Regions from separate parts of the Formosa haliotis genome, predicted to be linked through region 2. Evidence: riboswitches for the same ligand, from Rfam matches in the RefSeq annotation. Region 2 holds a riboswitch; the other holds the start of a gene.
The links. Region 2 has a riboswitch for cobalamin ahead of A9D35_RS00165 (TonB-dependent receptor plug domain-containing protein). Riboswitches for the same ligand answer to the same signal wherever they lie in the genome.
Positions count from the first base shown of each region.

Region 1 (4,091 bases), 980 kb from region 2:
AACAAAAAAATAAGCATCGTTAACCTGATATTTATATTCCCCTTGAATAAAATTATTTTTATCCCAAAGGCGTTGTGGCCGTGTAAACCGATTGGCTACAATAGCTCCAGGCAAACCACGCTCGGAATTAAAATAATAGTATTTTATATACCAACTCGATTTAGAAGAAGGGTTTCCGTATAAACCTGCTTCTACCCGATGCGATTTGATGTCTGCGTTTTTTCGAACAGCTGTCGTATCGTAGCTGCCATTGGTATATCTGAACTTATATTCGCCATCGGCAGAAACCAATTCCGAACTTATTCGCGTCGCTATTTTATCGCTTAACCGATAATCGAAGGAAAATGACGGATTAAACAAGCCAAAAGAGCCTGTTTTTAGAGTGACATCTGCGTCGTACTTTTTAGTAGCGTCCGTATTAGGCCCTTTAGATTTTAAGTATATACTGTTGGCAGAAGCATAGCCATTCGCCGATAAATCCAGATCGGTTTTTTGTCCCTGATACAAGCTTACTTGTTCCATATTATTTAAGGAATACTTCCCCAGATCGACCTGTCCGTTTTGAGCATTTCCTAAGCGAACACCATCGTAAAACACCCCTGTATGCTGCGAACCCATACTACGGATGTTTACAGTTTTTATGCCGCCAACCCCGCCATAATCTTTTAATTGTACACCACTAAAATACCGAATGGCATCGGCCACATTTAAACTATTTAAGCGCTGTAAAGTGGCACCATCTAAAGTTTGTACGGGAGCTGGAGACACGTGCTTTTTATACTGCGTAGCATTGTATTTTAAAACCACTTCGTTAAGGGTAGTTGCAGAAATACTATCCTGTTCTTGTGCCCAACAAGACATAGAAAAGCAGCAGACTAAATAGCCCGTGAAACCAATACCTAAAAACGATTTTAAAAACGCCACCTCAATTAATTTTGCACCAACGAGGATGGCTTGGCCAAGCATAACTATGGCCATTCCAATAGAGAAGAATGGTAAAATCCTAATCCCAGCTTTTATCCCCGAAAGCTATTTGAATTACTAGAAAATGGCAGGTCTTCTGACTTACTCCTTCCACCTGGCCTTCCCATTCTATTGAATAGTGACCGTAAATTAGGCTTCCGTTAAGAGCTTACAGCTGCGGGACAGTTCCGGATTTTCACCGAATTCCCTTTTAATGTATGCGTTAAAAAACGCAACAACCATTATCCTTTTTTAAATTTTAAAGAGCAAATCTAATCAAATATTTATAGAACAAACCATCTAAATTTGTCCGCCATATTATTAAATTTATTTTTAAACTAATTTTATTTCACTTTTTTTAAGCTTCAAAATTTTGTTTAAAACTGCGACAAATGTAACCGCTAAAAATGTAGATATTCATGACTTTTGTCATGTATAAGATTTATAATTTTAAAGTTGATTTTTTTAAAATTGGTATTGAATTATAGCATGAAATACCATCTAACCATATGCAATTCATACTGAATAGAATTCTATTCTTCAGATGATTGAAGTATTCAAAAAAACACGCCTAGTAAAGGAAAAAATTTAATACGACCCTTTAATAACCACATCTAGCATAGACATGGCTACATACGTAAGTATAATAATAGGAATCGCTGCAAATTTTAAAACAATAAGCAATACAATACTTATTATTAAAAAGATATAACGAATGGCATTGGGTTTAAAATCGAACGATTTAAATTTTAAGGCAAAAAGTACAATAGGTGCATTTAATAAAATGGTACTTGTAATAGTTAAAGCTATTAAAAACCCTTGATTCATGATAATGGCATTTACCATTTCGTTAGGTTGTAATTCTAAAATTAACGGTAACGAAATAATTAATAAGGTATTTGCTGGAGTTGGTAAGCCTTTAAAATAGTCTTGCTGTTCTTCATCTAAATTGAATTTTGCTAAGCGATATGCCGACGATAAGGTTATAAAAAAACCAATAACAGGTAATACCGATGGCATAATGGCATCGCCACTAAAATAGGCATTCCACGATCCTTCATCGGTAACCATTTCTGGTCTTTGCATGCTTAAACTTAATAATTTATACATCACTATACCAGGAACAACGCCGCTGGTAACCATATCGGCCAAAGAGTCTAATTGCAAGCCTAGTTCTGAAGACACTTTTAATTTTCGTGCTGCAAAACCGTCGAAAAAATCAAAAAAGATACCACCAAATACAAAGGCTGCTGCCGCTATAAAATGACTATGAGTCGCGAAGATTACAGCTATACATCCACAAAATAAATTCAGTAAAGTAAGGGCGTTTGGAATGTGGTTTTTAATCGACATATTTAAAGTTAGTTTTTGTAAAAAAACAAAGAAATAAGGTGTAAAACAAGGCCCTTTGTAAAAATAACACAATAAGATATCATTTTGTAAGTTACATATTTGGTCTGTTTATTATATGAACCGACTTTATAAACTGATTTGCAACCGAAAGAGAATGCAGAAAATAAAGTTTTTTACCCAATAAAATTATCTGCATATTTGTAAAAAATTTAGCATTGAGAATCCTTTTCACTATCCTATGTGTATTCCTTACGGCCTCGGTATTTAGCCAAGCTGCGAGAAAATACTCCAACGAATTTATGAATATTGGAGTAGATGCAGCCGCTTTGGGGATGAGCCACTCGGTTACGGCACAAACTGCCGATGTAAATTCAGGATATTGGAATCCCGCAGGATTAATTCATTTAGAAGATAATCAGCTCGCTTTAATGCACTCCAGCTATTTTGCTAACATTGCAAATTACGATTATGCTGCATTTGCAATGCCTATAGATGATAGAAGCGCGGTTGGGATATCGTTAATACGTTTTGGTGTTGATGATATTTTAGACACTACACAATTAATTGACGATCAAGGAAATATTAATTACGACCGCATCCAGCTTTTTTCTACCGCCGATTACGGTGTAACCTTTTCGTATGCTAGACAACCTGTTTTTCTTGAAGGTTTCAGCTATGGGGTAAATGCCAAAGTTATTCGTAGAATAATTGGAGATTTTGCCAATTCTTGGGGATTTGGTTTAGATGCCGGAATTCAATACCAAACCAATTCTTGGAAGTTTGGTGTTATGGCCAGAGATATAACAACCACTTTTAATGCTTGGCAAATAGACGAAGATAAATTTCAAAATATTCAAGATGCCATAGGCGATCAAAATCAGGAGTTACCTGAAACCACAGAAATTACCATTCCTAAATTACAAATAGGAATTTCTAAAACGTTCATTTTTAATTATGATTATGTATTAGAAACCGCTGTAGATTTACAAATGCGATTCGAGCAAAATAACGATATTTTTTCTACGGAAGTATTGAGTATTAACCCATCGTTCGGATTTGAATTTGGGTATTTAGATATGGTGTATTTACGTGGTGGGATGGGTAATTTTCAGAATGAATTACAAATCGATAATACCGAGCAACTCAGCTTTCAACCTAGCTTAGGGGTTGGTTTTAAATATCAAGGGATACAGGTAGATTATGCCTTCACCGATATTGGCGACCAAAGTGTCGCTTTATACTCGAATGTATTTTCATTAAAACTGGATTTTAGTATCTTTAGGCGATAATACACAGGATGTAAAAATCCTTTTAAATTCTGTTTTAACACTGTGAAACACCTACTTTTAGCCCTAGCAACGGGATTATTATTAGCCCTTGGCTGGCCCACTTATGGATTCCCTGTCTTACTTTTTGTCGCGTTTATCCCCTTACTTTATGTCGCTCACGATATAAAAGTAAACGACACTTTAAAACGTAAAGGTTGGCGACTCTTTGGATTAGCATATTTATCATTCTTTATTTGGAATTTTATAACCACCAATTGGTTACAATATGCCGATGTTTTTGGAGCGAGTTTTGCCATTTTAGTGAACAGTTTATTAATGGCTTTACTTATATTACTGTACCAAGCAGTATCTAAACGTACTACAGTAAATAAGGCCCTTTTATTTTTAATAACCCTATGGATTTCTTTTGAAAAACTACATTTAAATTGGGAGTTTTCTTGGCCTTGGCTAAACTTAGGAAATGCCTTTTCCGAATACCCAAAATGG
Region 1 is NZ_BDEL01000001.1:1,010,239-1,014,329, forward strand. Features, by position in the region: gene A9D35_RS04255 (TonB-dependent receptor plug domain-containing protein) at 1-978, opposite strand, end outside; cobalamin riboswitch at 1,034-1,222, opposite strand; gene A9D35_RS04260 (CDP-alcohol phosphatidyltransferase family protein) at 1,552-2,316, opposite strand; gene A9D35_RS04265 (putative type IX sorting system protein PorV2) at 2,532-3,605, shown strand; gene lnt (apolipoprotein N-acyltransferase) at 3,648-4,091, shown strand, end outside.
Region 1: it holds a riboswitch for cobalamin, as region 2 does, so the genes downstream of both, A9D35_RS04255 (TonB-dependent receptor plug domain-containing protein) here and A9D35_RS00165 (TonB-dependent receptor plug domain-containing protein) in region 2, are expected to answer to the same signal.

Region 2 (4,091 bases):
GTATAGGTAAAATCGTATTTTGCGATTATAGAGTTTACACCCCCAAAAGCATTCGAGTTGGTATTTATATTATCGAAATATTTATAATCTTCGGTAATATAAGCTAGTTTCAATTTCGATATTATGTTATTGTAGAACCCATTCCATTCAATTAAATTTCGGGTATTAAAATCCTGATATTTAGTAGGCGTTTCATTAGGAAGAATTAAAGAAAAATGGCGCTCCCCATCAAAAGCATAACTATACAATTTTAGTATATTTTTGGTGTTTAATCTATAACTAATATTAGCATTTAAACTGGTATTGTAATAGGCGCCGTTGCGATTATAATTATCGGAATCTACAAATTCATAATCGTTATCTGAGCTGTTTCTACTAATACTAATATTGGCGCTTAAATTATTTACCACTATGTTACTTTTATAATTAAATAATAGGGTATTAAAACTTCCGTAACGGCTATGTATGGTATTTTTAAAACCTTCAGAATAGTCGAATGCATTATTTAAATGAATACTTCCGCCAATCGCACCACTCCCGTAAATAACACTACCGCCACCACTTCTTACGCTAATCGCATTAAAATCTGAAGTGTTTAAGGTGTTAAAATCTGTTTGTCCGTTAAGCTGAGAATTTATATTTATCCCATTCCAAATAACAGCGGTTTGTTGCGCAGTTGTGCCTCTAAAAGAAGGTGAGGATACCATGCCCAAACCATTTTCTTTAAAATAAATAGGTGTGTTATAATTTAAAAGCGAAGTTAAAGAGGGCTTATTTATTGAGATGATACTATCCGATAAGACTAAAATAGATTGAGTATTACTAAATGTTTTTAGTTGCGAGTCGGTGGTGATTAAAACTTCTTCTAAATTTTGAACCGCATCGGTTTGCGCAGCAAGAGTTGCTGAAAAACACAAGGAAATTAAAAAATAGAGTGATAGTTTTTGTTTCATATATCTTAAGACCTTTTTCCCGAAAGCCGTTCGTTTATGCTGAATTTGGCAGGTCTCCTGACTTTCGTCTTGTTAATTCACCTTCCCAATTTAAAATTAAAATCAGTGGTATGTTGAAGTATCAATAACAAGCATTTTGCTAAGCAAAACTAAGATTACAGTTGCGGGAACAGTTTGAGATTTGCACTCAATTCCCATTTAATCCATCACTTAAAGTAATATGAACCAAAATTCGCAGCAAAAATAAGGATTTTATTATTATTGGAATGTAAATCCCACTTTTTTTGTAGAGTAGTTTGTAAGGAGACAGATATAACCTTTCAAAAAAAATAAATATTTTTATTTTGACTGAAATTTATATGCTTACATTTGAAGTGTTTTTAATGTTAAAATTCTTGATTCTTATCGGTGTTTAAAAACCATTTTACAGTCCGTTTTAATTAATATTTAAACTATGTCTTTACAGTTAAAATCTTTATTATTAGTCTTTTTAGTGTTTGTTTTCAGTTGTAAAAACGAAGCAAAACAAGTTAAAGAAGTTCAAGATCCAGGTGTTGATTTACCTTTAAAACACGCTAAAGGATTTTCTGTTAAAACGTATAAAAATTACAAAGTTTTAGAGATTTATAGTCCGTGGCCAAAAGCAGAAAAGACCTATAAATTTGCTTTGGTAGATAGAGCTTTTCAGGATAAGGTAGATTTAAAATCATCCGATTTTGAGGCGGTAATTCCAATTCCTATTGAGCGCATTGTAGTAACATCTACTACACATTTACCAGGATTGGAATTGTTAGATGAAGCGCATAAATTAGTTGGTTTTCCAGGCACTCAATATGTGTCTTCAGAGCATATTAGACATCGTATAGATAATAATGAAATTCGGGAACTTGGAAAAAACGAAGGTATAAATACCGAGGTGTTGTTAGAATTGCGACCTGAGTTAGTAATGGCTTTTGGTGTAGATGGGAATAATCGCGCTTTAGAGCAAGTAAAAAATGCAAATATTCCTGTGATGTACAATGGCGACTGGGTGGAAACATCTCCACTAGCCAAAGCCGAATGGATAAAACTTTTTGGTGTACTTTTTAAAAAGGAAGCCCAAGCCGATCAGGTTTATAATATTATAGAAACCGAATATGTAAACGCTAAAAAATTAGCAGCTACGGTAAGTGATAAGCCGAGTATTTTAAGCGGTGCTATGCATAAGGATGTGTGGTATTTACCTAACGGGACGAGTGCCGAGGCCCAATTGCTACAAGATGCGAATACCAATTATTTATGGAAAAACACACAAGGAGCAGGGAGTTTAGCGCTTAATTTTGAAACCGTTTTTAATAAAGCAAAAGCGGCAGATATTTGGGTAAACCCGTCGTTTTATGCAAGTTTAGAAGATTTAAAAACGGCGAATCAACATTATTCTAAATTTACTGCATTTAAAGCTAAGCAAATCTACACCATGGCAAATACTAAGGGTGAAACCGGTGGTGTTTTGTATTATGAATTGGGTCAATCTAGACCAGACTTGGTGTTGAAAGATTTAATTAAAATTTGTCACCCAGAATTACTTCCAGATTACGAACTTTATTTTTATCAAAAACTAAACTAATTGCCTAATCAACCCAAATATAAACAGGCCTTTTTTGTGCTTTTTGTACTGCTTGTATGTTGCTTTTTTATCAACATAAGTTTGGGGTCTGTTTCTATTCCTATACGAGGCGTTATTAATAGTGTTTTTGCGCATTCATCTCACGAATCATGGACTTATATTATTCAAAATTATAGATTACCAAAGGCTGTTACAGCCATATTAGTAGGGTCGGGATTGGGCGTGTCGGGCCTTTTAATGCAAACATTATTTAGAAATCCTCTTGCCGGACCTTTTGTTTTAGGCATAAGCTCTGGGGCAAGTTTAGGCGTGGCTTTAGTTATATTAGGGTCGGGCCTTTTTGGAGGTGTATTTGCCGGTATTTTAATTTCGAAATGGAGTGTGGTTATTGCAGCCAGTTTAGGTAGTTTTTTAGTTTTGTTGGCGGTACTTATTGTGTCTTCGAGGGTTCGCGATACCATGGCCATTTTAATTATAGGACTCATGTTTGCAAGTATTACAGGAGCCATTGTAGGTGTGTTATCTTATTTTAGTTCGGCAGAACAATTACAGCGCTATGTGTTTTGGGGCTTTGGGAGTTTAGGCAATTTATCTTGGCAAGAACTCCTTGTTTTTGGACTCATTTATAGTGTTGGTTTGGTTTTAAGTTTAGCTTCTGTAAAAGCCTTAAATACCTTGTTATTAGGCGAAAATTATGCCAAAAGTTTAGGCTTACACCTAAAGCGAAGCAGATTGTATATTATTTTAGCAACAAGTTTATTGGCAGGTACGATTACCGCGTTCGCAGGGCCGATTGCTTTTATAGGTTTGGCCATTCCGCATGTTGCGCGTTTGGTTTTTAATACGTCTAATCATAAAATATTATTACCGGCAGTGGTACTATTTGGGGCTATTATTATGTTGATTTGCGATACGATTGCTCAAATTCCGAATAGCGATTACACATTACCTATCAATGCAATTACCTCGTTGGTAGGCGCTCCAATGGTGATTTGGTTATTAGTACGGAAACGAAATTTAATGTTTTAATGGAAGAAAATCAGAAACATATAATTTTAAGAACGGAAGATTTAACCATTGGATATCGATCTACATCGGAGAAAACCATAATCGCGGAACATATAAATATTACCCTTGGTAAAGGAGAACTTGTTAGCTTAGTGGGAGGTAATGGTATAGGAAAATCTACGATGTTACGTACACTTACTAACACACAGCCAGCCTTAAGCGGTCAAGTTTTTATTAATAATAAAGCCGTAGTAACTTATGATGCTCTAGCTTTAGCACAAGTGCTTAGCATTGTATTTACTGAAAAATTGACCTCGAAAAATTTATCGGTTTTCGAATTGGTAGCCTTGGGGCGCCATCCTTATACCAATTGGATTGGAAGCCTATCTGACTTGGATGTTGAAAAAATTAATAATGCGTTGCAGTTAACGCATATTGAACATTTAAAGCATAAAAAGTGTTTTGAATTAAGCGATGGCCAACTTCAAAAAGTGATGATTTCTCGCGCTTTAGCTCAAGATACC
Region 2 is NZ_BDEL01000001.1:34,428-38,518, forward strand. Features, by position in the region: gene A9D35_RS00165 (TonB-dependent receptor plug domain-containing protein) at 1-953, opposite strand, end outside; cobalamin riboswitch at 984-1,198, opposite strand; gene A9D35_RS00170 (ABC transporter substrate-binding protein) at 1,408-2,559, shown strand; gene A9D35_RS00175 (FecCD family ABC transporter permease) at 2,560-3,588, shown strand; gene A9D35_RS00180 (ABC transporter ATP-binding protein) at 3,588-4,091, shown strand, end outside.